3 regions of the Massilia sp. CFBP9026 genome follow, and region 1 is predicted to be linked to each of the others. Evidence: predicted binding sites of a transcription regulator. Region 1 holds the regulator's gene; each other region holds the start of a gene.

Region 1 (9,948 bases):
TAATAGCAGTAGCCGCAGCCGATACACTGGTCCTTGCTGTGCAGGACGATGCCATCCTCGGTATGGTAGATGCAGTTGGTCGGGCACACGGCCAGGCACGGCGCGTCGGTGCAGTGCATGCATGCCACCGATACCGAGCGCTCGCCCGGGATGCCGTCGTTGATCGTCACCACGCGGCGCCGGTTGATGCCCCAGGCCAGTTCGTGCTCGTTCTTGCAGGCGGTCACGCAGCCGTTGCAGTCGATGCAGCGCTCCGTGTCGCAGATGAATTTCATTCTTGCTGGCATGTCGGTCTCCTCCGTCAGCTCAGGCGCGCACCACGCGGCACAGCGACACCTTGGTTTCCTGCATCATGGTCACGGCGTCATAGCCATAGGTCCAGCCGGTATTGATGGCCTCGCCGCGCACGATCGGCGCCCCATGTTCGGGATAGTGTTGTTCCAGGTCTTCGCCCATCCACCAGCCGCCGAAGTGGAACGGCGCCCACACCAGGCCCACCGGCACCCGCTCGGTGACCATCGCCATCATCTTCAGGCGCGCGCCGGTCGGGGTCTCGAGCCACACGTACTCGCCCAGCTTGGCGCCGATCTGCACCGCATCGCGCGGGTTGATTTCGACGAACATGTTTTGCTGCAGCTCGGCCAGCCAGGGATTGGACCGGGTTTCCTCGCCGCCGCCCTCGTATTCGACCAGGCGGCCGGAGGTCATGATCAGCGGAAAATCCTTCGAATAGTCGACCGCCTGCACCGATTTGAACAGCGTCGGCAGGCGCCAGTGATTGGCCTTGTCGTCGTAGGTCGGGTACTGGGCCACCAGGTCGCGCCGTGGCGTGGCCAGCGGCTCGCGGTGGACCGGCACCGGATCGGGGAAATTCCACACATTGCAGCGCGCCCGGGCATTGCCGAACGGCGCGCAGCCGTGGGCGATGACGACCCGGATGATGCCGCCCGACAGGTCGGTCTTCCAGTTCTTGCCCTCGGCCATGGCTTGCTCGGCCGGGGTCAGCTCGGCCCACCAGCCCAATTTTTTCAGGAACACGTGGTCGAACTCGGGGTAGCCGAAGTCCAGCTCGCTGTGCTTGTTGGTCGAGCCGTCGGCCGCCAGCAGGCTCGAACCGTTGTGCTCGACGCCCCAGTTGGCACGGAACGGCAAGCCGCCCTCGGCCACGCTCTTGCTCAGGTCATACAGGATCGGCGTGCCCGGATGCTTCATTTCCGGCGTGCCCCAGCACGGCCACGGCAAGCCGTAGTAGTCGCCCTTGCACGGGCCGGAATCGGCGCGCAGCGTCGTCGGGTTGAAGGTGTGCTTGTTTTCCATGTGCAGCTTGAGCCGCTCGGGCGAGCAGCCCGTGTAGCCGATGGTCCAGCACGAGCGATTGATCTCGCGCAGGATGTCCTCGACCACCGGCTCGTTGTGCACCACCTTGATGTTTTTCACCAGCTCGTCGGCGAAGCCCAGCTTGCGCGCGAACAGGTACATGATTTCGTGGTCGGTCTTGCATTCGAACAGCGGCTGGATCACCCGCTCGCGCCACTGGATCGAGCGGTTCGAGGCGGTGCAAGAACCCTGGGTCTCGAACTGCGAGGCCGCCGGCAACAGGTAGACCCCATCGCTGCGGCCATGCATCGCCGCCGTCATGCTCGGATAGGGGTCGATCACCACCATCATGTCGAGCTTTTGCATCGCCGCCTTCATGTCCGGCAGGCGGGTCTGGCTGTTCGGCGCGTGGCCCCAGTAGAGCACGGCGCGCAGATTGCTGGGCTGGTCGATGAACTGGTTTCCTTCATTCACCGCGTCGAACCAGCGCGACACCGTGATGCCAGGCTTTTCCATCAATTCTTTTGAACCGAAGCGCGACTTGATCCACTCGTAGTCGACGCCCCAGACCGCGGCGAAGTGCTTCCAGGCCCCTTCGGCCAGGCCGTAGTAGCCAGGCAGCGAATCGCCGTTGGGGCCGACGTCGGTGGCGCCCTGCACATTGTCGTGGCCGCGGTAGATATTGGCGCCGCCCCCGGGAATGCCGATATTGCCCAGCGCCAGCTGCAGGATCGACAGCGCGCGCACATTGGCGGTGCCGACGTGGTGCTGGGTGATGCCCATGCACCAGACCACGGACGAGGGACGGTTGGTGGCCAGCATCTCGGCCGCCATGCGCACCGCCGATTCCGGCACGCCGGTAACGTCCGACACCTTATCGGGCGTCCATTTCATGACTTCGGCGCGCACGTCCTCCATGCCCCAGGTGCGCTCTTCGATGAATTTCTTGTCTTCCCAGCCGTTATTGAAGATATGCCACAGGATGCCCCACACCAGCGGGATGTCGGTGCCGGGCCGCACGCGCACATAGTGATCGGCAAAGCGCGCCGTGCGGGTAAAGCGCGGATCGATGACGATCATCTTGGCGCCCAGTTCCTTGGCGTGCAGGAAGTGCAGCATCGAGATCGGGTGCGCCTCGGCCGGGTTGGAGCCGATGAACAGCACCGCCTTGCTGTAGTGCAGGTCATTGAACGAGTTGGTCATCGCCCCGTAGCCGAAGGTCTGGGCCACGCCGGCGACGGTGGTCGAGTGACAGATGCGGGCCTGGTGGTCGCAGTTATTGGTGCCGAAGAATGATACCCATTTGCGCAGCAGGTAGGCTTGCTCGTTATTGTGCTTGGAGCTGCCGATCACCATCAGCGCATCGGGCCCGGCTTCCTTGCGCAGTTGGAGCAGCTTGTCGCCGATCTCGTCGATCGCCTGGTCCCAGGAGATGCGCTGGTACTTGCCATTGACCAGCTTCATCGGATAGCGCAGGCGATGCTCGCCGAAGGCGTGCTCGCGCACCGAAGCGCCCTTGGCGCAGTGGGCGCCCATATTGATCGGCGAATCGAAGGCGGCCTCTTGCCGCACCCAGACGCCGTTGGCGACGACGGCATCGACCGAGCAGCCGACCGAGCAGTGGCTGCAGACGGTGCGCTTGACCACGGTCGGCACCGGGGTATCCGCTACCGGGTCGGCCTGGGCCGGTTCGATCACGTTCAGCGGCAGGTGGCGCGCCAGGGCTCCGGCGCCGGCGGCAACGCCGGCCCCGACCAGGAAGCGGCGCCGTTTCAACGCGCTGTCGCGCGTGGACTTGACCAGTGACATATCGATTCCTCTGCTTGCCTACCAGTAGGCGGCGGTGGCGTAATAGCGGCGGATGTGATCCGTCTCGTGGTAGCCGCGCTTGACCTTGGGGTCGGGCGCGGCCGGGGCGGCCTGCGGTGCCGCGGTCGCCGGGGCGGCGGCAGCGGCCACCACCAGTGCGCCCAGGGGGGCGGCTTTCAGGAAGCCGCGGCGGGCCGGGTCGGGCTGGTCATGGGCTTGTGGATCATGCTTGCTCATCGGTTTCCTCTCCTACGCCGAAGCTTTCGGCCTCGATTGCCAGGAATGCCTGGGCGAAGCGCGCGACCAGGCAGTAATAATTGGCGCCATCGGCATTGGCGATGTCGTCCAACGCGCGCATGCACCAGGAGCCGATGTGGGCCTCGAAGAAGCGGCGCTGCACGTCGAGCGGCTGACGCCGGATGCCGGGCGTGCCGGCCACCAGCACGCGCATGGTCTCGCACAGCGCGCCGAGGTGGTCTTCGAACTCGCCCCGCCCCTGTATGCGCGCCAGGCCAAGCTGGGCCAGGTCTTCGCGCAGATGCGCGAGCGGCGTGTCGTTCATGTAGCCGGCCAGGTAGCGCGAGCCATACGGATCGACCGGCGGCGTGCCGACGCTGACGAACAGCGCGCTGAATTCATCGTGGACGAGTCGGGGGTCCATCACGCCGGATGCGACGGTCAGTTGGTCCCAGGCGCGTTCGAGCGCCGGGTCGCCGCCCTCGGCCAGGATGGGATCGCTGGACGCGAGCGCATCGAGCAGCGCCGCGTCGGGCGCGGCCAGCAGTAGCCGGGAGAGCAAGGCATACAGATCCGCCCTGGCCTGGTCTTCGCCGCCCGGCGGCAGGTCCGGTCGAACGATTGCGGTGGCAAAGGCGCTGCGATCGGGCACGGTCTCGGTTGTTGATGACACTGGGGAACACTCCAGTTGTTCAATTTATATGGCAGTGTAGGCCTCGATTGATATTGAGTGCGCACAGTTGCCTATACGGCTAAATGAACCCAGCATGGGTGAGCACGGGCGCCAAACGACCGGAACACAACGAATTTGTTTCTCAAATGCAATAAATGGCATTTGTTTGTCGAGATAAACGCTTCAACACGTCTATAATTCCGGTGTACCCGAACCAAGCGACCATCCCTCATGAGCCAGACCCTGTCCCGGCAAGCCGAGCCGCCTCTCAATATCCACGCCCTCAAGTCCTGCGCGCAGTGCAGCATGCACCAGCTGTGCCTGCCGATGGGCCTCGAAGACGCCGAGATCGACCGCCTGGACAAGATCATCGGCCGCCGTCGCCGCCTGGAACGCGACGAGCGCCTGTACAGCGTGGGCGAATCGTTCCGCAACCTGTACGCGGTGCGCTTCGGCCACTTCAAGACCTACCAGGTGAACGCGGCCGGCGAAGCGCAGATTACGGGTTTCCAGATGGCCGGCGAGCTGCTGGGCATGGACGCGATCAGCGGCACCCACCATTGCGACGCGGTGGCGCTGGAAGATTCCGAGGTGTGCGAGATCCCGTTCGCGCGCCTGGAAGACCTGTTCGGCGAAGTGCCGACGCTGCTGCGCCACTTCCACCGCATCATGAGCCAGGAAATCACGCGCGAGCAGAACGTCATGCTCTTGCTCGGCAATATGCGCGCCGAGCAGCGCTTCGCCGTGTTCCTTGTGAACCTGTCGGCGCGCTACGCCACCCGCGGCTATGCGGCCAACCGCTTCCAGCTGCGCATGTCGCGCGAAGACATCGGCAACTACCTGGGCCTGACGATCGAAAGCATCAGCCGCCTGCTGTCGCGCTTTAAAAAGCAGGGCTGGCTCGAGGTCGACAAGCGCGAAGTGACGCTGCTCGATCCGGTCAAGCTGAAGGCGCTGGCGGCCGGCACCGACGTGTGCAGCCCGATGGCCTGAAACATCATGGCGCCCGACCTGCACCTGCGTAGCTACGACCGCGTGCACTGGGGCGACCGCCACGACTTCGCCCAGCTGGTGCTGCCGGTGCACGGCGAAGTCGTGCTCGACATCGAAGAGCGGCGCGGCCGGCTCGATCCCCTGCATGGCGCGCTGGTGGCGCCCGGCGCCTGGCATGCGCAATCGAGTCCGGGCGCGAATGATTCCCTGATCGTCGACGTCGATGGCGCCGCCTTCGACGACGGTCCCTGGCAGCGCCTGCTGGAGCGGCCTTTCGTCACGCTGGCCCCTGCGGCGCGCAAGCTGGTCGAGTTCATGGGACTGATGGCCCGTGAAACTGGTCCACACCGCGCGCCGGCCCGTTCGCTAGTGCAGGGCTGGGTGCCGCTGCTGCTCGACACCCTGAGCCTGGACGCGCCGCGCGCCACCTCGCGCCTGGCGGCCCTGCTGGCACGGATCGAGGCCGCGCCCGGCCTGGCCTGGAGCACCGAATCAATGGCGAATGCCGCCAACCTGAGCGTCAGCCGCCTGCACGCACTGTTTCGCGAAGAGCTGGACAGCACGCCGCATGCCTGGCTGCTGGGCTGCCGCCTTGATTGCGCGCGCGGTCTGTTGACCCACAGCGCGCGCAGCGTGGCCGACATCGCCCTCGCCTGCGGCTTCTCGGACCAGGCCAGCCTGACGCGGGCCATGCGCCGCGTATTCGGTACCACGCCCGCTGCCTATCGGCGTGCAGGTCAAGAGAATCCACCAAAGCCGCAGTAGTCCCGGCCAAGACTGGATGCACGATCAGGTCCGAGAATCTCCTTTCAAAGGAGATTCATCATGTACACCGCTACTGGCGCGGGCGGACTGTCCCGCTCCACCCTGCTCGGCATCGGCGCCGGCATCGCCGCCGGCGCACTCTGGGGCCTGGTCTTCCTGGCCCCGGAACTGGCGCCCGGATTCCTGCCGATCCAGCTCTCGGCCGGACGCTACCTGGCCTATGGCTTGATTGCCACTATCCTCATCTACCCGGCATGGGGACGGCTGCGCCGCCACCTCGGCTGGCCGGCGTGGCGCGGCCTGATCTCGCTCAGCCTCACCGGCAACATCATCTATTACCTGTTCCTGGCCAACGCCGTGCAACTGGGCGGCGTGGCAATGGCCTCGATCGTGATCGGGCTGCTGCCGATCGCGGTCACCCTGGTGGGCTCGCGCGACGGCAATGCGGTGCCGCTGCGCCGGCTGCTGCCTTCACTGCTGCTGAGCGGCGCCGGCCTGGCCTGCATCGGCTGGGAGTCGCTGTCGGCGTCCGGGCCTGGATCGCTGGCCGGCCTGGCCTGCGCCTTCGGCGCACTGGTGTCGTGGACCATCTTCGCGGTACATAACATCCGCTGGCTGGCGCGCATCGAGGGGATTTCGTCGCATGAATGGAACCTGCTGGTGGGCGTGGTCACGGGCGTCATGGCCTTGGCGCTGGCGGTACCGGCCTTCGTGCTGGCGCCGGGTGAGCACACCCTACCGGCCTGGCTGCAGTTCGGCGCGCTGGTCAGCGCGGTGGCCATCCTGTGCTCGGTGGTCGGCAACGCCCTGTGGAACCACGCCAGCCGCGCGCTGCCCCTGAGCCTGATGGGGCAGATGATCGTGTTCGAGACAATCTTCGCGGCCCTGTATGGCTTTTTGTGGGAAGCGCGCTGGCCGAGTGGGTTCGAGACGGCCGCGCTGGGGTTGCTGGTGGCGGGAGTCATTTCGTGTGCGTCGGCGCACCGCGGCGCGCATTGAGGGCGCTTAAGCGACTAGTTGCGCAGGATCCGATTCATTCGTCCCCCTCCTTGGCAGCAGCTCGGGATGCTGGTCGATGATTTTTTCCAAACGCTTGAGGCGCTTCAAGCCACTACCTGTATGCTTGCTCAGATCGATCATGGCCTTGTAGATCGTCACCATGTCGTCGACTTCTTGCTGGCACCTCGATTCGATCGCTTGATAATTCTTGACGTCGTAAGCATCCCAGACACGCGTGCCGGACTCCATTGTTCGGCCAGGAATATATTTTTGATAGAGTGCCGCTTTGGTTTTCGGATAGGCGAAGTAGCTCTGATTGAACGAGAATTGGGTGTATGTCGCAACACTCAAGTCAATCTGTCGACATCCGCAAAGAAGATCATGTACATTTTCCGGCGGCGCAACCCTAGCATGAACCATACGCGCCAGCAGCACCGGTATATCGCTGTGCGAGATGCCAATCCCTGCAAGCATCAGCCCTCCAGATTGTTTGCTGATCGAACGCCACTGCGCCTCCAGGTATTCGTACAGTCCTCTCAATACTGCGTCTTCCGATCCGAGTTCCCACTCCCAGAACCGTCGCGGCGCTTCCAGCCGATCCTGCATCGGAAAATAAGTCTGCAAGACACCGCCAATGATTTTATGCCCAGGCAGGAATGGCGAAAAACTCAGTCCGCCGTGACTGGTGCGCACCCGATCTGCTTCAGGCACGTAATACTCCAGGTCAAAAAAAATGACCTTCGTCGTCTCAGGGTAAAAGCGCAGCATGTTCGATTCGAAGAGTGGTTGGAGCGAGGATTCTACTTGCGCTTCGAAACGCACAGACGCCTGCTCCGGAGGTAGCGCCTGCTGCACCCCGCAGGAGCAGGCGGCGCTACCTGCCGTTCATCGCAAGCCAGGCTGCGGGACGGACAGTATGATCGACGCACTTTCCTTTCGTACCCGCCGCCATGTTCTCACGCTACCGCCCGTCTCCCCGCATCGCACGCCTGTCCGCCGCTGCCATTCTGCTGCTGGCCGCCGCCGTCCCGGGCGACGCCAGCGCCTCCCTCCTGCCGGACGTCCCCGACATCAAGGCCGTCACCGACTACCGTCCGAAGATCCCGCTGCGCGTGTACACCGCCGACAAGGTCCTGATCGGCGAATTCGGCGCCGAGCGCCGCGAATTCGTCCCGGTGGCCAAGGTGCCGGCGCTGCTCAAATCGGCCGTGCTGGCGATCGAGGACACCCGCTTCTACGAGCACGGCGGGGTCGACTGGATTCGTGCGCTCGGCGCGGCCAAGGCCAATATCGGCGACTTCGGCAGCCAGGGCGCGTCCACCATCACGATGCAGGTCGCGCGCAACTTCTTCCTGTCGCGCGACAAGACCCTGCCGCGCAAGCTGACCGAAGTCGCCCTCGCCTACAAGATCGAAAAGGCGCTCTCGAAGGACCAGATCCTAGAGGTCTACCTGAACCAGATCTATCTCGGCCAGCGCGCCTACGGCTTCGCCAGCGCGGCGCGCACCTATTTCGGCAAACCGCTGCCAGACCTGAGCCTGGCCGAGATCGCGATGCTGGCCGGCCTGCCGCAAAACCCTTCCAGCAGCAACCCGGTGTCCAATCCCCAGGCGGCCCGCAAGCGCCAGCAGGTCGTGCTCAGGCGCATGCGCGAACTGGCGATGATCACCGAACTCCAGTACCGCCGCGCCCTGGACGAACGGCTGCAGGTGCGCAGCTACGGCGCTACCCTGAACCCGCGCGCGGCCTGGGTCGCCGAGATCGCGCGCCAGGCGGTCCACGCCCGCTTCGGCCAGGCGGCCTACGAACGCGGCATTACGGTCACCACCACCATCGTGGCCGCCGAGCAGGACGCGGCCTATGAATCGGTGCGCCGCAACGTGCTCGCCTACGACCGCCGCCACGGCTACCGCGGCCCGGAAGCGCGCATCGCGCTGCCGGCCGGCGCCGACGAAAAAACGGACGCGATCGCCGCCGCCCTGCAGCAACGCCCCTCCGTGGACGGCTTGATCCCGGCGGTGGTCGTCGCTGCATCGCCAAAGCGGGTGCGCGCCCTGCTCGCCAACGGCGACGCCGTCGAGATCACCGGCCCGGGCCTGGCCTTCGCCGCCGGCGCCCTCTCAAGCAAGGCCAAGCCCGCGGCGAAACTGGCGCCCGGCGCCGTCATCCGGCTTGCGAAGGCCGCCGATGGCGCCCTGGCGATCGCCCAGCTGCCCGAGGTGGCCGCCGCCTTCGTGGCGCTCGACACCGAGACCGGCGCCTACCGCGCGCTGGTCGGCGGCTTCGATTACTCGGTCCACAAGTTCAACCACGTGACCCAGGCCTGGCGCCAGCCTGGATCGAGCATCAAGCCCTTCGTCTATTCCGCCGGCCTGGAACGCGGCTTCTTCCCCGGCACGCAAATCCTCGACGAGCCGCTCGACTTCAGCGCCGAGAAGGCCTACGCCAGCTGGTCGCCGCGCAATGACGACAATGTGTTCGAAGGCCCGGTCACGGTGCGCCACGCGCTGTCGCGCTCGCGCAATGTGCCGACCGTGCGCATGCTGCGCGCGCTGGACGTCGACTACACCCGCGAGCACCTGGCGCGCTTCGGCTTCGACGCCGCCCGCCAGCCGCGCAACCTGACGCTCGGCCTGGGCACGGGCGCCGTGACGCCACTGCAGATGGCCGGCGCCTATGCGGTGCTGGCCAACGGCGGCTACCGCGTCGAACCGTGGCTGATCGCGCGCATCCAGGATGGCGACGGCAAGGTCTTGCTCGAACAGGCTGCGCCGCCGCCACGCCAGGCAAGCGCCCGGGTGCTCGACGAGCGCAACGCCTTCATCGTCGACAGCATGCTGCGCGACGTCACCCGTGTTGGCACCGCGGCGGCGGCCTCGCGCCAGTTGCAAAGGTTCGACCTGGCCGGCAAGACGGGCACCACCAGCAATGCGATCGACGGCTGGTTCGCCGGCTATGGCGGCGGCGTGTCGGCGGTGGCCTGGATGGGTTATGACGAGCCGCGCTCGCTCGGCGGCCGCGAATTCGGCTCGACCCTGGCGCTGCCGATGTGGGTCGACTTCATGCGCGTCGCGCTGGCCAAGACCCCACAGCACGAGCCGCTGCCGCCCGAGGGCGTGGCGCGCGCCGGCGGCGACTGGGTATATGCCGAATAT
Region 2 (9,948 bases), on a different contig from region 1:
GTGGAAGCGCTGGTGTACCAGGCGGTGGCAGAAAACCTGGCGTCCGAGCAATCGGCGCGCATGGTCGCGATGAAGGCCGCGAGCGATAACGCCGGCAGTGTCATCAGCGACCTGAAACTGGTCTACAACAAGACCCGCCAGGCTGCGATTACCAAAGAACTCTCCGAGATCGTCTCTGGGGCCGCTGCCGTCTGACGGCTGCACCCCTCGATCAAGCTAAAAGAATTTAACTATATATCTGAAGGAACGAACATGGCTGATGGCAAAATCGTTCAGTGTATCGGCGCAGTGGTTGACGTGGAATTCCCACGTAACGCCATGCCGAAAGTGTACGACGCACTGAAAATGGAAGGCTCCGACCTGACCCTGGAAGTGCAACAGCAACTGGGCGACGGCATTGTCCGTACCATTGCGCTGGGCAGCTCGGACGGCATGCGTCGCGGCATGATCATCCAGAACACCGGCAATCCAATCATGGTCCCGGTCGGCACCCCGACCCTGGGCCGCATCATGGACGTGCTGGGCAACCCGATCGACGAATGCGGTCCGGTCAGCCACGAGCGCATGGCGTCGATCCACCGTGACGCGCCGGCCTACGACGAACTGTCGCCATCGACCGACCTGCTGGAAACCGGCATCAAGGTCATCGACCTGGTCTGCCCGTTCGCCAAAGGCGGTAAGGTCGGCCTGTTCGGCGGCGCCGGCGTCGGCAAGACCGTCAACATGATGGAACTGATCAACAACATCGCCAAGGCACACTCGGGTCTGTCCGTGTTCGCCGGCGTGGGTGAGCGTACCCGTGAAGGTAACGACTTCTACCACGAGATGGCCGATGCGAAAGTCGTCGACCTGGAAAACCCTGCCAACTCGAAAGTGGCAATGGTCTACGGTCAGATGAACGAACCACCAGGCAACCGTCTGCGCGTCGCGCTGACCGGCCTGACCATGGCTGAAGCGTTCCGTGACGAAGGCAAGGACGTTCTGTTCTTCGTCGACAACATCTACCGCTACACCCTGGCCGGTACCGAAGTCTCGGCACTGCTGGGCCGTATGCCGTCGGCAGTGGGCTACCAGCCTACCCTGGCCGAAGAGATGGGCCGCCTGCAAGAGCGCATCACCTCGACCAAGACCGGTTCGATCACCTCGATCCAGGCCGTCTACGTCCCTGCGGATGACTTGACCGACCCGTCGCCTGCTACCACCTTCGCCCACCTGGACTCGACCGTCGTTCTGTCGCGTGACATCGCATCGCTGGGTATCTACCCTGCGGTCGACCCACTCGATTCGACCTCGCGCCAGCTGGATCCGCTGGTCGTCGGCGAAGAGCACTACGCCACCGCGCGCGCCGTGCAGAACACCCTGCAGCGCTACAAGGAACTGCGTGACATCATCGCGATTCTGGGCATGGACGAACTGGCGCCAGAAGACAAGCTGGTCGTCGCTCGCGCTCGCAAGATGCAGCGTTTCCTGTCGCAGCCGTTCCACGTCGCTGAAGTCTTCACCGGCGCACCAGGCAAATACGTTTCGCTGAAAGACACGATCAAGGGCTTCAAGATGATCGCATCGGGCGAACTGGATCACCTGCCGGAGCAAGCGTTCTACATGGTCGGCACGATCGAAGAGGCTATCGAGAAAGCCAAGAAACTGGCTGCCTAAGTCGGCTTCTTCGTCTAACTGAAGGACACACATGGCAAACACATTTCTCGTTGACGTAGTCTCGGCCGAAGAGCAGATCTTCTCCGGTCAGGCCGAATTCGTCGCGTTGCCGGGTGAAGCGGGTGAGCTGGGTATCTACCCGAAGCACACCCCGCTGATCACGCGCATCCGCCCGGGCGCCGTGCGCATCCAGGTGGCCGGCGGCGGCGAAGAGTTCGTCTTCGTAGCCGGCGGTATCCTCGAAGTGCAGCCGAACGGCGTGACCGTGCTGGCCGACACCGCGATCCGCGGTGGCGACCTGGACGAAGCGAAAGCAAGCGCAGCCAAGAAGCAGGCTGAAGAGCTGATGCTGAACAAGGATTCGAACATCGACTACGCAAAAGCCCAGGCCGAAATGGCCGCGGCGGTTGCGCAGCTGGCGGCGATCCAGAAACTGCGGTCGAAAGGCCGTTGAGCTGAACAAGCTCGGCACTGAAAGGGGCAGCCTGCGGGCTGCCCTTTTTTATATCCCGGTTTTTTAGCGGTTCATCGGGACTGAATTACAGTTCGTCGGATTTTTCACCGCTACCCATAAGGCAGAGTTACAGTATCAAGAACACAACTCGCCAAGAAGGGTAGTCGATCATGCTGAAACTCTCCGCCGTCGCTGTTGCTGTCATCCTGCTGTCGAATCCCATGCTCGCGCAAGCGCAGCAGCCGGCCACCAAGGCTTCCGCGGCGCAGCCCCTGGCCGCCAGGCTCGACGCGCTGTTCAAGCCCCAGTACAAGGCGGACGACCCTGGCGCCACGGTCATCGTGGTCAAAAACGGCAAGACGGTGTTCAGGAAGGCCTATGGCGCCGCCGACGTGGCCGCGAAAACGCCGCTGACGCCCGGCACCGTGCTGCGCCTCGGCTCGATCACCAAGCAATTCACGGCGGTGGCGATCCTGATGCTGGCCGAGGAGGGCAAGCTGGCCCTGAACGACCCGATCACGCGCTTCTTCCCCGATTATCCGACCCAGGGCAAGGTCATCACCGTCGAGCACCTGCTGACCCATACCTCGGGCATCGTCAGCTATACCGGCAAGCCAGGCTACGTCTCGACGATGGCGAAAGACCTGACCGTCGCCCAGATGATCGACGGCTTCAGGAACGACCCGCTCGAGTTCGAACCCGGCACCCAGTTCCGCTACAACAATAGCGGCTACTTCCTGCTTGGCGCGATCATCGAGAGGGTGTCGGGTACGAGCTACGCCAGCTTCCTCGAGCAGCGCATCTTTACGCCGCTGGGCATGAAGGACACCGCGTATGAAGGCGTCGAGCGTTCGAGCGCGCCGCGCGCGGTTGGCTACAGCGCGCAAGAGAAGGGTTTCGCGCCGGCGCAGCCCCTGTCCATGAGCCAGCCATATGCGGCCGGCGCGCTGGTGTCGACCGTGGACGACCTGGCGAAGTGGGATGCCGCGATCTCGTCCGGCAAGCTGCTCAAGCCGGCCAGCTGGAAGATGGCCTTCACGCCCTACAAGTTGAACCCGGAGAAGTCGACCGGCTACGGTTACGGCTGGGGCGTGGGCACCCTGCAGGGCGCGCCGGTGGTCGACCACGGTGGCGGCATCAATGGCTTCCGCACCCATGCGCTGCGCCTGCCGGAGCAGAAGGTATTCGTGGCGGTGCTGGCCAATGCCGACAGCGGCAATGCCAATCCCGAGGTGCTGGCCAAGAAGGCGGCGGCGCTGGCAATCGGCAAGCCGTTCATGGAGCCGAAGGAATTCAAGCTCGATGCCAAGGCCCTTGACGCGTTCACGGGCGTATACGACATCGGCAATGAACAGCGCGACGGCAAGGAAAAGCGCACCTTCACCAGCCGCGACGGCAAGCTCATGATGGCGCGCGGCGACCGGTCGCCGGCCGCCCTGACGCCTTATTCGAAGGATGGCTTCTTCTTCCCGGGGACGCTGGCGCGCTTCGAATTCGGGCGCGATGCGCAGGGCAAGGTCAGCCACGTCACGGTCGACAACGCAGGCGAGCGGACGCGCAACGAACGTGTTGGCGATGCGCCGGCCGAACGCGAAGCGGTCAAGATCGACAATGCCGGCTTCGATGCGCGCGCCGGCGCCTACCAGCTCGCGGCGCAGTTCACGATCACGGTAAGCCGCGAGGGCGAGCGCTATTATGCGCAGGCGACCGGACAGCGGAAGATCGAGATATTCCCGGCCAGCGCGGACGTGTTTTTCTCGCGCGACGTGAATGCCGAACTCCGCTTCGAGAAAGCCGCCGATGGCGCCCCAGTGGTCGTGTTGCACCAAAACGGCCAGGCTACACCTGGCACGCGCGTGCAGTAAGCGCTAACTGAGCAGGCCGCGGCTTATTTCGCGGCCTGCTCCTGCGCCAGGCGCAAGGCCACCTTGTGCCTGAAATAATCGTCCTTCACGTAGCGATACAGGTTCTCGCCCGGGCACACGGTCTTGTCCGAATAATCGCGGTGGCTCTGGATGTCGTCCAGCGAGACCTGGTGCTTCGCGGCCAGCATCGCCATCAGGCTCACCACCGCATCGAGCTGCTGCTGGTTCGGCTCCACTTCCTCGAAATTGCCGACCACCTCGATCAGCGCATGTCCCTTCGGATCGTATTCGGTATTGGTGTCGCCGGCATAGGCGATGTCGCGCGCGCCGTAGATGCGGCCGTCCAGGTCGATTACATAGTGGTAGGGGATGTCGAGCCAGCCCTTCTCGGCGCGTGACCAGGTCTGCAGGCGACGCAGGTAGGCTTGCGGATCGGTGCCCGGCTTGAACGGCTCGCCCTGGTGGTGCAAGGTGATGTGGGTGATGCGGTGGCGGCGCGCTTTCGCCTCGTCGGACGGCGTGCCGCCCCAGCTGGCGACCGGCACGATGGCGCGTTCGACGTCCACAAGGGATTCGGCGCCGTGCGCACTGGCGAATGAACAGGCCAGCGCAAGCAGGGCGCAGAAACGCGAAACAGGTGCTAGGCTCATGGGCACATATTCAGGATGGATGAGCCGTCATCTTTCCACGTTTGACCGTGCAACGCCAGAGCTTACAAACCTGATAAGCTGATCCCAACGATAACAACGTCCTGAGACAGCATGAGAACCATTGCCCAGATCCTCCGCGACAGCAAGACCATCGCCATCATCGGCATGTCGAATAAAGAAGACCGCGCCAGCAACGAAGTGGGCGCCTACTTGCAGCAGAATGGCTACCGCATCCTGCCCGTCAACCCGAGCTATGCCGGCCAGACCATCCATGGCGAGACCGTCTACGCGACCTTGCAAGAGGCCGCCGACGCCCTCGCCAGCAGCGGCCAGCGCATCGACATCGTCGACTGCTTCCGCAAATCCGAGGACATCGGGCCGATCGCACGCGACGCGATCGCCGTGCGCGCCGGCTGCCTGTGGATGCAGCTCGACATCGAGAACCAGGCCGCCGCCGACCTGGCGCGCGCCGCCGGGCTGGACGTGGTCATGAACCACTGCATCAAGATCGAGCACCGCGGCCTGGAAGGGTGAACGGCGCGGTCTACGGTGGCTTGGCTTGCGCTACAATCGACGCACCTTAACCCCGTCAATACCACGCCATGATCAAGACCATCGTCCTGCTGCTCGCCGCCACGGCCGCTGTCAGTGTCACCCAGCCGGCACGCGCCCAGGCCGCGCCGGTCGCCGCCCTGACCAAGAGCCCGGCCGCCTGCCCGGCCGTGCTCAAGCACAGCTTCAAGCGCCTGCAGGACGAAGCGCCGCAAGACCTTTGCCAGTATGCCGGCAAGGTGGTGCTGGTGGTGAACACGGCCAGCTACTGCGGCTTCACCAAGCAGTACGAAGGCCTCGAGAAAATCTACGCCAAGTACGGCGGCCGCGGCCTGGTGATCCTGGGCTTCCCGTCGAACGACTTCGGCCAGCAGGAACCGGGCAGCGCCAAGGAAATCGCCGACCTGTGCTTCAACACCTATGGCGTCAAGTTCCCGATGTTCGCCAAGAGCTCGGTGAAGGGCCCGCAAGCCAATCCGCTGCATGCGCAGCTGATCAAGGCCACCGGCCAGGAACCGAAGTGGAACTTCACCAAATACCTGATCGGCCGTGACGGCAAGGTGCTCGACTACTTCCCGAGCAAGGTCACGCCGGAAGATCCGCAGCTGACCGGGAAGATCGAAGCGGCGCTGTAAGTTCCAAGTGCAGGATGGGGTAGGGCTTGCCGAACGGGTCCTGCTCGGATCTTCCTGCCACCGCGAAGCCCAGGCGCTCGTAGAAGCCGAGCGCCTGCCGGTTCTGCTCATTGACGTCCACCTGCGTAGCGCCCAGCTGCGCGATCGCGAATTCCACCAGGGCCCGTCCGGCGCCCTGGCCGCGGTAGCGCGGATCCACGAACAGCATCTCGATCATGCCCTCGCTCACGCCGATGAAGGCGCAGGGCTGGCCGGCCTCGTCGCGCACGCAGTGCAGCGGCGTGAACTCGCGCAAGGTACGCTCCACGATCGGCACCAGCAACAGGAAATCGTCCGGATGCAGGAAGTCGTGGGTCGCCTTCACGGACGCTTCCCAGATGTCGAACAGGCGCGGGAGATCGTCGTTCGCGGCGATGGTGATGCTTCGCATGGTGGTTCCTTCCGAATGATTCTTTCGTCTCAGAGATATAACCTAGGAGATAGGTGTTTTATAAACCACACTAATAGCATGGTCATTTTGATGTACATCATAGTTTGTTTTTCCCTACATCAATAAGCTTACCTTCGTCGCAGATGACATAAAACGAAGAAAGGTAAGAAAAAGATGAAAACGACGATGAAAACCGTGCTGGTGGCCCTGATTGCCGTGACCGCTTCGCAAGCGATGGCCCAGGAATCCCCATGGCTGGTGCGCGCCCGCGCCGTGCACGTCGACCCGGACAACAAATCGACGCCCATCGGCGGCGTCGGCGCGGCGGACCGCCTCGAGGTGAGCAGCAAGACCATTCCCGAACTGGACATCAGCTATTTCTTCACCCCGCACATCGCGGCCGAACTGATCCTGACTTATCCACAGAAGCACAAGGCCCGCCTGGACGGCGCCGAGATCGGCACCTTCAAGCACCTGCCGCCGACCCTGAACCTGCAATACCACTTTACCCCCGGCGCGGCCATCAGCCCGTATATCGGCGCCGGCGTCAACTACACCCGCATGTCGAGCGTCAAGCTGCTCGACGGCGCCGGCGACCTGGAAAACGATAGCTGGGGCCTGTCGCTGCAGGCCGGCGTCGACTTCCGCCTGAACGAACACTGGTCGATCAACGCCGACGTCAAGAAGGTCAACCTGCGCAGCGACGTGTACGTCGGCGGCGCCAAGGCCAGCCACCTGAAGGTCGATCCGATCCTGTTCGGCCTGGGCGTCGGCTATCGCTTCTAAGTGTCAGCTCACGCCGGTTCGCGACTGGCGGACCGGCGCGGAGAGGACCATGCATATGCCGTCAAGCAGTATGGACCTCTCCACCTCTTGCGCGTGATCGCGTCCTGCCCGTCTTCCATGGGCGAGCTTCCAGCAAAAGTATCGAATATGGAAACGGGCGGGGCGCGACCCACGCCTTATATTCAGCGCGGCCGAATATGCTGCGTTACGCTGCGAGCACGGCGCGCAGCGGCCCGCGCAGGGCATTGCAGACGACGATGTCGTCGGCCTGCGCCAGCATCGCGCGCGTGATCACGGCTTCGCGCGCATGCCACGCGGGCGCGGCCAGCATCACGCCGCGCATCACACCCGGCAGCACGCCGGCCGACAGCGGCGGCGTGAGCCACTCTTCGCCGAAGCGCATGAACACGCTGCTGCGTCCTCCTTCCGTCAACTCGTCACGCTCGTTGAAGAACAGCATATCGAAGGCGTCTTGCGCCTCGGCCGCCTTCCAGGCCGCGTCGTAGCGGCTGCGGATGCTCGTCTTGTGGCGGAGGAAGACGTCGCCGCTATGCGTCGGCTCCTGGGCCAGCAGCAAGGTCACCGGCTCGTGCAAGGGCGCCAGCTCGGCCGATGTGAGCGTCAGCGCGCCGGCATGGTCCACCGCCAGGCGCAGGCGGTGCAGCGCATCGGAGGGCAGGGCCTGGCTGGCCTCGAGCAGCGCCACTTGCGCCGCGCCGCGGTCGAAGGCGAAACCGAAATAGGCGCACGATGCTTTCATGCGGTCGAGATGCTGCTCCAGGTGGCGGCAGCCATGCTCGCGCGAGGCGCGGATGGTCTCGAAGATGGTGAACTCGTTGTGCAGGCCCGTGAGAAAACGCGCCTTCAGCTGGCACTCGGCGTATTCGGATTGGGCATCGCTGTCGTACACGATGCCGGCGCCGACGCCCAGTTCTCCGCGCCGGATACCGTCTACTGGTGCGCCAAGCGCCAGCGTCCGGATCGGCACCGACAGGCAGAAGTCGCCGTAAGCGCGGCTAGGCGCCGCCGGATCGAACCAGCCGATCGCGCCGGTGTAGATGCCGCGCGCATCGGGTTCGAGTTCGTGGATGATCTCCATCGTGCGCCGCTTCGGGGCGCCGGTGATCGAGCCGCACGGGTACAAGGCCTTGAAGATCTCTTCCAGGCCCGCGTCAGCGCGCAGGCGCGCCTGCACGGTCGACGTCATCTGCAGCACGGCGCCATAGCGCTGCACCTCGAACAGGGCCGGCACTTCGACGCTGCCGGTCTGCGCCACGCGGCCCAGGTCGTTGCGCAGCAGGTCGACGATCATCAGGTTCTCGGCGCGGTTCTTGGTGTCTTGCGCGAGCGCCTGCGCGCGCACTGCATCGACGTCAGGGTCGCCGCTGGCCGGCGCCGTGCCCTTCATCGGCCGCGCCACCAGCATGCCCGCTTCATGGCGCACGAACAGCTCGGGCGAGAACGACAGCACCGCGCCGCCGTCCGGCAGCGTCACCAGCGCGCCATACGGCACCGGCTGGCGCGCGCGCAGGCGCGTGTACAAGGCGAGCAGCGAACCGAAGGCGTCGAAGCGCAGCCGCCATGTGTAGTTGACCTGGTAGGTGTCGCCGGCCGCGATGTAGTCGCGGATGCGGTCGATCGCCTCGCTGAACTGCGCCTGATCGACATTCGCGGACATGCCGGCGACGCCGGCCAGCTCAAGGTCCATGCTGCGCGTTGCCAGCCACGATGCCACCTGCTCGCCCGTCATGGGCTCGCAGTGGGTGAACAGCAGCACCTGCGCCAGCGGGCCGGCGAGGGGCCGGGCCGGCAAGCCTTCCAGGTGCGCACCCAGTTCATAGCTCAGCAGCGGCACTGCGTGCAGGCCGTCCTGCAGCGCCTGCGACAGCGCCGTTACCAGCTGCGGCCAGCCGGCCGCATCCTCGCACCTCAGCGTGCCCGCATGGCCGCTGTACAGGCGCGAGCGCGCTTCCCTAGCTGCGCGGGCATCGTCCAGCAGCGCGAAGACTTCGCCAGTATCCATCCTTCGGATTTTACGCTGCCAGCAGCAGGGACAGCTGGAGCGACGTGCCTTCCATCGGATTGAGCTTGAAGCCTGTCTTTGCGAAGCGGTGCCAGCGGCCGGTGACGTAGTTCACCAGCAGGCTGGCGCGCGCGGCGACGTCGGCTTCCTGGCCGTGTCCCTGCGTGACGGCCAGGCGCAGCGCTCCCTTGAAGGCCAGTTCGACCTTGTCGTAGAACTGGTTCATGCGATGCTGCAGGCGTTCGTCTTCATTGACCAGCGCATCGCCGATCAGCACGCGCGTCATGCCCGGGTTGTTGGCCGCGAAGCCGAGCAGCATCTGCAGCATCGCGTGCGCCTGCGACAGGCCGCTTTCTTCCTTCTCGGTGATCTGGTTGATGACGCCGAATACCGACGACTCGATGAACTCGATCAGTCCTTCATACATCTGCGCCTTGCTGGCGAAGTGGCGGTACAACGCCGCTTCGGACACCGACAGGCGCGCCGCGAGCGCGGCGGTCGTGATTTTCTCGCCCTTGGGCTGCTCGAGCATCGAGGCCAGGGCCTGGAGGATTTGCAGCTTGCGCTGGCCTGGCTTCGTGCTTGCCATGGGATCCCTAGGAGTTGTTATTGGAGCGGCGCAGCCCGGAGAGCCGCGTCGGAAGTTGCCGCACGGATTTTACTTTGACATTGACGTAACCGGGGCATTTCAGCGTCCTTGGCAGGGGTGCTTTTCCAATCGGATCGCTCATCCGGAGGTATTGTGTGACCCAGACGGTACGCAATCCGAGTTGGCGCGCGGTGCGCAGGTTGGCCAGCGTGTCTTCGACCAGGATGCAGCGCTGGGCCGCGATGCCGTGTTTGCGCAACAGGCGGCGCAACATCAGCTTCGACGGTTTCGGCCGCAACTGCCCGTGC
Region 3 (9,948 bases), on a different contig from region 1:
ACCGTCAGCTTGTCGCCTTCCCAGACCGCGGTGGTAGCGTGCGGCTCCATCATCGCGTGCGACTGGTCCGGGGTGGTATAGGTGGCGTCGAGTTTCACCGGGGCGGTATCGAAACCGCGCTGGAAATTGCCGGCCTTGGAGTCGGGCGGGTCGGATTCCCAGGTGGGCTTTACCGCCTTGTCCTTCTCGGCGGCCAGGTCGAACTTGCCTTTCTCTTCGACGTATTTCACGCGCACCAGGTGGGACGCGGCGCGCGCCTGTTCGAAGGTCTCGGCGACCACCAGGGCCACGGCCTGGTGGTAGTGCTCGATCTTGGGGCCGGCCAGCAGGTGGGCGACGTTCATGTCGCCTTTACCCAGCTTGCCGGCATTGGCGGCCGTGACCACGGCCAGCACGCCGGGCGCGCGGCGCGCGGCCTCGATCTCGACCGAGGCAATGCGGCCCTTGGCGATGCTGGAACCGACCACGAAGCCGTGGGCGGCGTTCGGCACTTCCTTGTGGTGCTCGTAGGCGTAGGGCGCCATGCCGGTGCACTTGAGCGGACCATCGATGCGGTCGAGCGGCTGGCCGACGTAGCGCTGGCGGTCGATGGGATTGGTAGTGGCTGCAGTGGTGAATTTCATGGGGTCAGCCTTTCTTCGCTGCGTTGATCGCTTCGGCGAGGGTGCGGTGAACCAGGGCCACCTTGAAGGCGTTGTCCTCGGTGGTGCGGGCGCCGGCCATCAGGCGATCCGACACCGCCTTGGCGCCTTGCGCCATCTGCCGTTCGGCCTCTTCGACGCGCCATGGCTTGTGGGCCACGCCGCCGACCGCCACGCGGCCGCTGCCGTCGGGCAGGATCACGGTAGCCACCGACACCAGGGCGAAAGCGTAGGATGCGCGGTCGCGCACCTTGCGGTAGGCGTGCACGCCGCCCAGCGGCTTCGGCAGCTTGACGGAAGTGATCAATTCGCCCGGCTCGAGCACGGTTTCGATGTGCGGGGTATTGCCCGGCAGGCGGTGGAAGTCGGCGATCGGGATGCTGCGCATGCTGCCGTCGGCCTTCACGGTCTCCACCTCGGCGTCGAGCAGGCGCATGGCGATCGCCATATCGCTCGGGTGCACGGCGATGCAGGCTTCGCTGGCGCCGACCACCGCGTGGTGGCGGGTGAAGCCGCCAATGGCGGCACAGCCGCTGCCCGGCTGGCGCTTGTTGCACTTCTGCGCCGTGTCGTAGAAGTAGGGGCAACGGGTGCGCTGCAGCAGGTTGCCCGAGGTGGTCGCCTTGTTGCGCAACTGGGTCGAAGCTCCCGCCAGCAGGGCGCGCGACAGCACGGCGTAATCCTTGCGTACGCGTGCGTCGGCCGCCAGGTCGGTATTGCGCACCAGGGCGCCCACGCGCAGGCCGCCGTCCGATGTCGGCTCGATCTTGTCGAAGCCCAGGCCGTTGACATCGACCAGGGTGGTCGGGGTCTCGATCTCGAGTTTCATGAGGTCGAGCAGATTGGTGCCGCCGGCGATGAAGCGGGCATTCGGGGTGCGGGCGACGAGCTGGGCGGCCTGGGCCGGCGAAGTGGCGCGCTGATAGGTAAATGCCTTCATGCCTTGACCCCTCCCACTTCGGTGATCGCGTCGATGATGTTCGAGTAGGCGCCACAGCGGCAGATATTGCCGCTCATGCGTTCGCGGATCTCTTCCACGGACAGCAGGGGTTTGACGTTCAGGTCGGCGGTCACGTGGCTCGGAATCCCTTGGCGGATTTCCTCGATCACGGATACGCTGGCACAGATCTGACCGGGGGTACAGTAGCCGCACTGGTAGCCGTCGTGCTTGATGAAGGCGGCCTGCATCGGATGGAGCTTCTCCGGCGTGCCGAGGCCTTCGATGGTGGTGATGTTGGCGCCTTCGTGCATGACCGCCAGCGACAGGCAGGAATTGATGCGGCGGCCGTCCATGATGACGGTGCAGGCACCGCACTGGCCCTGGTCGCAACCTTTCTTGGAGCCGGTCAAGTGCAGGTGCTCACGCAGCGCGTCGAGCAGGCTGGTGCGGGTGTCCAGCTGCAAGGTGACCTGCTTGCCGTTGACGGTGAAAGTAACGCCGGTGGTGACCGGCTCGGGAGTGGTGCTCGCGTCAGCCGTGGGTGCGGCCTGCTGGGCATGCGCGCCCGGGACGGCCGCGGTCGATACCGACAGGGCGCCGGCGATCAACAGGTCGCGCCGGGTGAGCTTGACGTCGCTGAATTGGTCCATGCTTGTGGCTTCCTTCTCTAGAGTGCGTTGCCCACGTCTGTTCTCGGCGTCAATACTGCGGCGCCGGCAGGTGTGGAAGGGCTTGCGGAGTTGTCGAATTGATTCTAAGTCAGCTGCCGGGAAGGCCGCGTTCCCTTGAAACTTGAAGTTTCTTGAGGGATGTAAATATCAGCCGACAGGATGAGACTTCGGTAGAGATGGCGGCACGAATGGCCTGCGCGCCGGCCGGAGGCGCAGGCCGACGCGATGGAGCAGAAGGAGAGGGCTTACCTATTGCTGAAGGACGTAGTCGCCCGGTGCGGGCGCCGTGTCCGGGATCGGCGCCGGCGGCGCGACATGCTTGCCGGCATGGCGTAAGAGCCATTGATCCCAGGCGGGCCACCAACTGCCTTCGAGTTGGGGCACGCGCGCCAACCAGCGGTCGGGATCGATGTAGGGGTCGTCATGGCGGTGCACGGCAACCTGGTAACTGCGGTTGGGACTGCCAGGCGGTGCCACCACGCCGGCATTGTGGCCGCCGCTGGTGAGGATGAAGGTGATCTCGGTGTCGGTGAGCGGGATGATCTTGTACACCGAGCGCCAAGGCGCGACGTGGTCGGTGAGCGTGCCGACCGCGCAGATCGGCACATCGATATCGCTCAGCGAGACGGGATGCCCGCCGGCCAGGTAGCGTGAGCTGGCCAGGCTGTTGCGCAGGAACAGGCGGTGCAGGTATTCGGCATGCATGCGATATGGCATGCGGGTGGCGTCGGAATTCCAGGACATCAGGTCGCTCTCCTGCTCGGGCAGGTCGAGCAGGTAGTGGCGCAGACGCCGCGACCAGATCAGGTCGTTGGAGCGCAGCAGCTGGAAGGCGCCGGCCATCTGGCGCGTGTCGAGATAGCCCTGCTGCCACATGGCGGCTTCGAGGAAGCTGACCTGGCTGTCGTCGATGAACAGCGACAGCTCGCCAGGCTCGGTAAAGTCGACCTGGGCCGCCAGCAGCGAAATGCTGGCCAGGCGCCGGTCGTGGTCGCGCGCCATCGCGGCGGCGGCGATCGCGAGCAGGGTGCCGCCCAGGCAATAGCCGGCGGCATTGATTTTGCTGGCGCCAGTCTGGGCCACGATGGCGTCGAGCGCGGCAGTGATGCCCAGCTGGCGGTAGTCGTCCATGGTGAGGTCGCGGTCTTCGGCTTGCGGATTCTTCCACGACACCATGTACACGGTATGGCCGCGCTCGACCAGATAGCGCACCAGGGAATTGTGCGGCGACAGGTCGAGGATATAGAACTTCATGATCCAGGCCGGCACGATCAGCAGCGGCACTTCGTGCACCGCGGAGCCGACCGGGTCGTAGCGCAGCAGTTCGATGAGCCGGTTCTGCATTACTACCTTGCCCGGTGTGACGGCCACCTCGCGCCCAGGCCGGAAGCTGACCACGCGCGGCTTGCCTGCGAGCAGGCCTTGCACATCGCGCCAGGCACGCGCGGCGCCATTGGCCAGGTTCATCCCGCCGCTGGCCAGCACGGCGCGCTGCACGACGGGGTTGGTAGTGACGAAGTTCGACGGCGCCACGCAGTCGAGCATCTGGCGCGCGACGAAGGTGACGACGTCGGCATGGTGCGGTGCGACGCCGCGCACGGTGGAGGTGGCGCGGTGCCACCACTGCTGGCTCAGCAGGAAGCCCTGGCTGAGCTGGTGCCAGGGCGAGGTATTCCAGGCCGGATCGACGAAACGTTTATCCTGGGCCAGCGGCCGCACCAGGTCGGCGCCATCGGCGGCCGGCGTGACCAGGTATTGCAGCCAGCGCTGCCAGCCGAGGGTGGCGTCGGTGGCCAGTTCGTGCTGCTTGTCGGGCGACATCATGAGGTGACTGGCCCAGTCGAACCAGGCCATGGCGAGCGCGGCCGGCGACAGATTACCGGTGAGGCGCCCAAGCCAGGCCCACAGCACGAGGTCGGCATGGACTTGCCCGCCGGCGACCCGCGCATGGCGGTGGGTGCCGCCGAGCCAGGCGCTGCCTTCGAGCCGGCGCGTACTGCCGGCGGCATCGGGGCGGGCATTCGGGCGAGTATCGGGCGCCATGGCATAAGCTCGCGGCATGCAGTTGCGCTCAGTGCGCGATCAGGAGCGGCGTCGTGCTGCCCGCCAGCAGGGAGCGGGTGACGCCGCCGAGGACGAACTCGCGGTAGCGGCTGTGGCCGAAGGCGCCCGTGACCAGCAAGCCGGCATCGTGCTCGCGCGCGACCTTCAGCAGCGCCTCGCCGGTGCTGCTGCGCGTGGTCTCGATGACGACGTCGACCTTGACCCCGTGGCGCGCCAGGTGCAGCGCCATGTCGGCGCCCGGTTCTTCTCCATGCATCTCGGCCATGGCGCCGGGATTGATGAGCGTGAGCTTGACTGCATCCGCCTGCCGCAGCAGGGGCAGGGCGGCGGAGATCGCGCGAATCGCCTGCATGCTGCCGTCCCAGCCGACGACGGCGGTGCCCGGCAGGGCCCGTTGTTTCCAGCCGGGCGGCACCACCAGCACGGGACGCGCGCCGTGCAGCGCGACGTATTCGGGCAAGCCGCGCGCCTGGGCCGGAATGCCCGGCACGGCGATCGGTTCGCCGTCGCGGCTGACGATCACGAGGTCGGCATAGCGCGATTCGAGCAGCAGGGCGTAGCGGGCGTCGTCTTCAAGCATGCGCGTTTCGAAACTGTTGACGCCGTGACGCTGGACGGCGGTGCTGAATTCTTCGAGCCGCGCCTCGACCGCGTCGCGCACCCCGCTGAAATCGGATTCGGGCATCATCGGCGCGCCCATCGAGCCGACCAGCAGCGAATAGTCGAACCAGGAGATGCCGGTGGCGGCGCTGCCGACGAGGTGGGCGTCGAATGCATTGGCCAGCAGGGCGCCGGCGCGCAGGCGCGCCTCTTGCTCGGGACTGCCGTCGACATGAACCACGATGGTCTTGTACATGCTCGTTCCTTTCTTTTCGGTAAAAGCGGACTCGGGCGGATAGGCGTGCCGGTGTCTCGCCGAGGGGATGGACCCTGGACGGTATCTGGCCTATACGCTTGGATTACTTGAAGTCCACTTTATTCCCGGATCGAATGCGTGTCAGGGACGTGGTTGATGTGAATCAAAAAAGCTGAGAAAGAAGGGGGAATGAGTGCCGCGGAGTATTGTCAGGAATGCGTACGACTGCTCTGACGCAAGGACGCGGTAGCGATTACCTCTTTTAGGCCTTGTGACTATCCGGCATGGCCGCATACTTAAGTCATTACCGGCGATGTGGTCGGTTCTCTTGTGTCTCCATCTCGGCCCTGCCGAGGACTTGGCCGTTGCCTGCTTCGTGCGGCAGCGGCCTTTTTTTAGCTGGAGGTGCCTGGGGTGCGCGCCGCGACAAGGTCAGGCGTGGCGGACGGTTGCGGATCAGTGGTGACGGGCTTGGCGGCGTGCGCGGTCAGGTCGCCGGGACGAGCACTTCCCAGTTCGTGCTGACCAGGTCGAGGACCATTTCTTCTTGCCGGCCGCAGCAGGTGCAGGTGCGCTGGTCTCGGTCTGCGGTGTACTGCCAGGAATGGGTCGTCGACAGCGCGCCCGCGATGGCGGAAAAGAAAGATTTTGATGCCGAGAACAGTCCCATGATGCCCGCCAGAAGTTAACCTCGTTAGCGTATTATGGAACTCGTGAGTGCACAAGATATTGAACAGGTATCGTTCTATGTTTCTCGCTTCCGCTTGCTCAATTGTTGCGAAATGGATGAATTTAGCGCCGGACCACGGGGGGCGTGGCCTATCGGCACTCAGGCGACTTCGAACGTCGTGCTCATCACGCCGACCAGCGCCACCATCTCGGCCGACTCGACCAAGGCCAGCAGCACATCGCCGCGATCGACATGGCCATTGGCAAGCAGCGCATTCCACTCCGATAGTTCGAGCGTAGTCGCGTCGCGCTCGAGCGCCGTCCGGTACAGATGGGCGACGAAGGCAGCGTCGTCCAGCCCGCCCGTCGCTTCATCCGCAGCGATGAAGCTGTCGGCGATGTCGGCCAGCGAGGCGCCTGCCTCCGAGCGATCGATCCAGTAATTCAGGCCATCCAGGTCCGGCCGGCGGTCGTACAGTGCGTCGTACATGCGAATGAGCACCCCGATGTCGCTGGCGCCGATTTCCAGCTCGTGCGACGCCACGATCTGCAGCTTTTCGCCGGAGTCGACGAGCGCGAGCGCGAGGTCGGCGCGGCTGAGGTCTCCATTCGCGAGACTGGCCGTCCAGTAAGTCAGGCCACCGGCATCGGCGGCGCGGCCCAGCACCTGGTCGTACAGCCAGGCGACATAGGCCCCGTCCGCCATTGGCACCTTGCCGGCCAGTTCGGCCGATTCGAGGATGGTCTGGGTCACGCCGTCGAGTGTGCCGTCGCCAGCCAGCTGTCGCATCCAGTAATCGAGGCTGCCGGCATCGGGGGCGCGATCGAGCAGGCTTTCATAGAGACGTGTCACAACCGGTGTCAGGTCTGACATTTGGACACGGTCTCGTCAATTGCCGGCTTCGCACGCTTGTCTCGAGAGTTCGAGAGGATTAATTGCTGAGGTCGTGTCCGAATGTCAGACCTGACACCACCGGAGTGACACCACCGGACAGTGACACCACCGGACAGACACCACCGGACACCTTGACACCACCGGACACCTGACACCACCGGACACCACCGCACGTGCTGTAGCGCGTGTCGATACCCATTACGCATGAGCTGACGCTTTGGCCTGGCCGAAGTAGGGCGGGCACAGGCGCCTGCCATCAGTTCAATGGGCAGGACCAGATCAGCTTTGCCGCGCAGCGACAAGTGCAAGCGCCAGCACCGGTGTCAGGACTGGTGTCAGACCTGATACTCGCGGATGCAACGAGCCATACGCTTTGGCGATGTGCTAGGGTGATCGCCGAAGTCTTCAGCAGTCCAGTCGGTACAGTGTACGAACCCTTTGCACGCCGTGAGATACGGCCATCATTTCTGCAAGGTTCCTGGAGGTAAAGCTTTGCGCGCGGACCTCGTGGAGAGCAACGGCCTGTTTCGGTGCATCGGGGATGCCGCGGATTCGCTCGATCGAGTATGCGGGCCAGAATCCGCCCTCGGGGGCTTCCACGACGCTACTATGGATGCGGTAATCACCTTCATCCCAAGGGTTGACCGACCTGGTTAATTCGAAGCTGTCCATAAACGCCTCGTTCTATATCGACAACTTATTTTAAGAGCGGAACGGTATGACGTCAGCACAACGCATATTAATGGCGGTTCAAAACCGTACCAGTCATGCTAAATGCATAAGCCGTTTCGCGTCTTGAACGATCGAAGTCTGTCGATGGCTGGGCGAGCCTCGTCAGCGCGCGTTGTAAACCGGTGCTGCAATGCGCTGCGCATGGAAGCAGGGCCTTGACAGCTGAAGTTGCCTGAAGCCAGGAGTGACAACGAAGGAACGGCAAGTGACACGAATCTGCTTGCGCACGCCGTTCAATTTGGTGATCTATTGTTTTACCAGAGATGGCTATGCAGTTACTTCGGGGGAGCCTATCCTGCCGTGTCGTCAGAGGTGTCAATCGAACACCTCGTAGCGCAGATGGCAAGCAGTCTCAGGCGCCGAAGCGTCGAGACGTCGACAGAATGTTGCTGGCACCGTGGACTCAACAGACGGCAGCCGGACTTCTAAAGCCGTTCCGCCTGGGCGCGGGAGTGCCGTCGATCGTCGGTCTCGTCGACCCATCCTCTGTGACAACCCAAGCCCTCCAGGCCGAACTCGATCACACGCCAGAGCGCGACCAGCGAGACTGGACCTTTGATCACAGCGGTGACGCCAGCGAATCGGCAGCCTTTTGCGGCTGCGTACATTGCATCGTTTGCTGTAATCAGGATGACAGCGGCGGTATGGCAGCGGCTCTTCAGCTCACCAGCAAATGACCGCCGCTCCACTGGGCGCGTCGGACTGCAGATCAACACCACATCGAACCGTGTCGTCCCCACCGCGCTCAACGCGGCGTCATGCTTTTCAGTGGCGACAGTCATGTAGCCGAGCGACGTCATATGCGTCTTCAGATCTCTGCACAGCTTACGGCTGTCACCTACCACCAATGCTGCTCTCATGTCGGCGCCATTTTCCTGATACTTGGCTCGACTTTACCTCTTATTCACCAACTAACAGTACCAGCGCTCACCGGTCAGGCAGGCGGGACTTTTCCTACAGGTCATCATTGACTGGCCTTTCGGTAGTCGGCGGTGGCAATGTCATTGCCGCCGGCGCACGACCGCCGCGATACCGGCACCTAAAACATGACCGGCACTGTCTGCGCCCCGACACCCGACGCTCGGCGTCACGCGGGCGAGATCGCCGGTCCCGCACCTGCGCGAGCAGAAGCGGTGTCAGAAGGGGCGTCAGGCGAAAAGGTGTCACAGAAACGGTGTCAGACCTGACACCATCAGCGGTGGACACCATCAGTGGACACGCGTGTTTCGGGATTTAGGCGCCAGCGAGAGGTCGGTCAGCCTTCAATACGGCGACAAGGTTGGTATAACAATGGAACGACTTTACCTTGCCATCCTTGAGGTGCCATACATCGCAGCACGACACGTCAAACTTCTTGTTCGTGGCGCTCAGGACGCCATCGGGAAGCGGAAGATCACCCCTATGAGTACCTTGCAACTTAAGTTCGACCACCACCACATTATCAGCGGTGAAGTAGAGCTTCAGCAATTCTCGGTGCATGTCGGGATAAGCTTTGATCAGTCCGATAACCGGCTCACGGACCTGTTTCCCTGCCCATCTCTGTCCTGAGGACACGTCCAGAAAATACCCGTCGTCCCTGAATAAAGAAACGAACTTGTCTGCATCAAGGCTTTTGGCTTCGGCAACCCGATAGAGTTCTCTAACGACCGCTTCGTTTGCCGTTAGAGCAGGCGCTTTCGCGTATGCCGGCCACGCTAGGGGTATTGCAGAGGCGGTCGCAATGCCGGTTAAGATCGAGCGACGATGAAAATTTTTCATATATTCTCAATTTTGGAGTGTGTACCTGAGGATATAGTCTGGTAGTAATTAGTCAAGTACGCACCTTTTGGTAAGTGCCCGGCTCGAGCGCATCCTGTGGACGGCTGGATTGAAAATCGATCGGGGCCAGCCGTCGGGCGATCCTGCAATCGAGCTCTAGGGGTTACGTCAGTGACCCCTGGCAGGCCTGGGCTATCGATCTGCTGCGCCAGTATGCGGAATGCGCTGCTCTTCATGCTTCCAGCTTTAATGTATCAGCGAGCAATGCCTGCATGTAACTGTTTGAGCCTCCGTAGATAGTGGAGCCGTTGCTTCTGATTTTTACCACGCCATACGCAGCACTCGCAGACGCGTGCGTATCGGCTGCTGTACTAGCCGCAGCAAAAGCAGTGTTTCCAATGATTCGTCCCGGATCAGTGACTTGCGAAGCTACTGTGCCTTCACTCACGGACGCCACTGCGACTAACTCGGCATGGCTCGGTGCAGCTAACGCTCACAGGAAAGTCTGGCCAACGAGACGTGGAATGGCCTTGCAAAATATTTTAGTATTCATCGTGTCCTCAGGTAAGGTTGTAACCGTCGTGGCGCAATCGCCATGCCAGCCGTTTAAAGTCAAACACATCAGCGACTTATTTTGCTGTGGATGAATAAATGTAAATATTGTCGGCACCGACAAATGGGGAATGCGAACTTGCAATTAGAAAATCGCGGAAACGATCCGG

The links. The regulator FNR, encoded in region 1, switches genes on or off when oxygen is low (the NO sensors DNR and NnrR bind a similar motif). The targets are predictions, from matches to a motif close to TTGATNNNNATCAA.
Region 2: the regulator FNR is predicted to act here: its motif matches at 6,330-6,343, upstream of SOM28_RS14350 (OmpW/AlkL family protein).
Region 3: the regulator FNR is predicted to act here: its motif matches at 5,326-5,339, upstream of SOM28_RS18330 (universal stress protein).

Annotation. Positions count from the first base shown of each region.
Region 1 is NZ_JAXCWH010000001.1:384,181-394,128, reverse strand. It holds gene fdh3B (formate dehydrogenase FDH3 subunit beta) at 1-287, opposite strand, end outside; gene SOM28_RS01650 (formate dehydrogenase subunit alpha) at 307-3,126, opposite strand; gene SOM28_RS01645 (formate dehydrogenase) at 3,145-3,363, opposite strand; gene SOM28_RS01640 (TorD/DmsD family molecular chaperone) at 3,350-4,036, opposite strand; gene fnr (fumarate/nitrate reduction transcriptional regulator Fnr) at 4,268-5,029, shown strand; gene SOM28_RS01630 (helix-turn-helix transcriptional regulator) at 5,036-5,794, shown strand; gene SOM28_RS01625 (DMT family transporter) at 5,855-6,793, shown strand; gene SOM28_RS01620 (3'-5' exonuclease family protein) at 6,800-7,561, opposite strand; gene SOM28_RS01615 (penicillin-binding protein 1A) at 7,744-9,948, shown strand, end outside.
Region 2 is NZ_JAXCWH010000005.1:226,657-236,604, forward strand. It holds gene atpG (F0F1 ATP synthase subunit gamma) at 1-195, shown strand, start outside; gene atpD (F0F1 ATP synthase subunit beta) at 253-1,656, shown strand; gene SOM28_RS14320 (F0F1 ATP synthase subunit epsilon) at 1,688-2,110, shown strand; gene SOM28_RS14325 (serine hydrolase) at 2,281-3,975, shown strand; gene SOM28_RS14330 (peptidoglycan recognition protein family protein) at 3,999-4,625, opposite strand; gene SOM28_RS14335 (CoA-binding protein) at 4,737-5,159, shown strand; gene SOM28_RS14340 (glutathione peroxidase) at 5,228-5,812, shown strand; gene SOM28_RS14345 (acetyltransferase) at 5,763-6,242, opposite strand; gene SOM28_RS14350 (OmpW/AlkL family protein) at 6,417-7,028, shown strand; gene pabB (aminodeoxychorismate synthase component I) at 7,234-9,051, opposite strand; gene slmA (nucleoid occlusion factor SlmA) at 9,062-9,640, opposite strand; gene SOM28_RS14365 (pyrimidine 5'-nucleotidase) at 9,648-9,948, opposite strand, start outside.
Region 3 is NZ_JAXCWH010000007.1:197,062-207,009, forward strand. It holds gene paoC (aldehyde oxidoreductase molybdenum-binding subunit PaoC) at 1-623, opposite strand, end outside; gene SOM28_RS18315 (FAD binding domain-containing protein) at 628-1,581, opposite strand; gene paoA (aldehyde dehydrogenase iron-sulfur subunit PaoA) at 1,578-2,231, opposite strand; gene SOM28_RS18325 (PHA/PHB synthase family protein) at 2,502-4,295, opposite strand; gene SOM28_RS18330 (universal stress protein) at 4,324-5,172, opposite strand; gene SOM28_RS18335 (hypothetical protein) at 5,660-5,842, opposite strand; gene SOM28_RS18340 (DUF4214 domain-containing protein) at 6,002-6,694, opposite strand; gene SOM28_RS18345 (hypothetical protein) at 7,142-7,408, opposite strand; gene SOM28_RS18350 (DNA-binding transcriptional response regulator) at 7,894-8,328, opposite strand; gene SOM28_RS18355 (nuclear transport factor 2 family protein) at 8,702-9,226, opposite strand.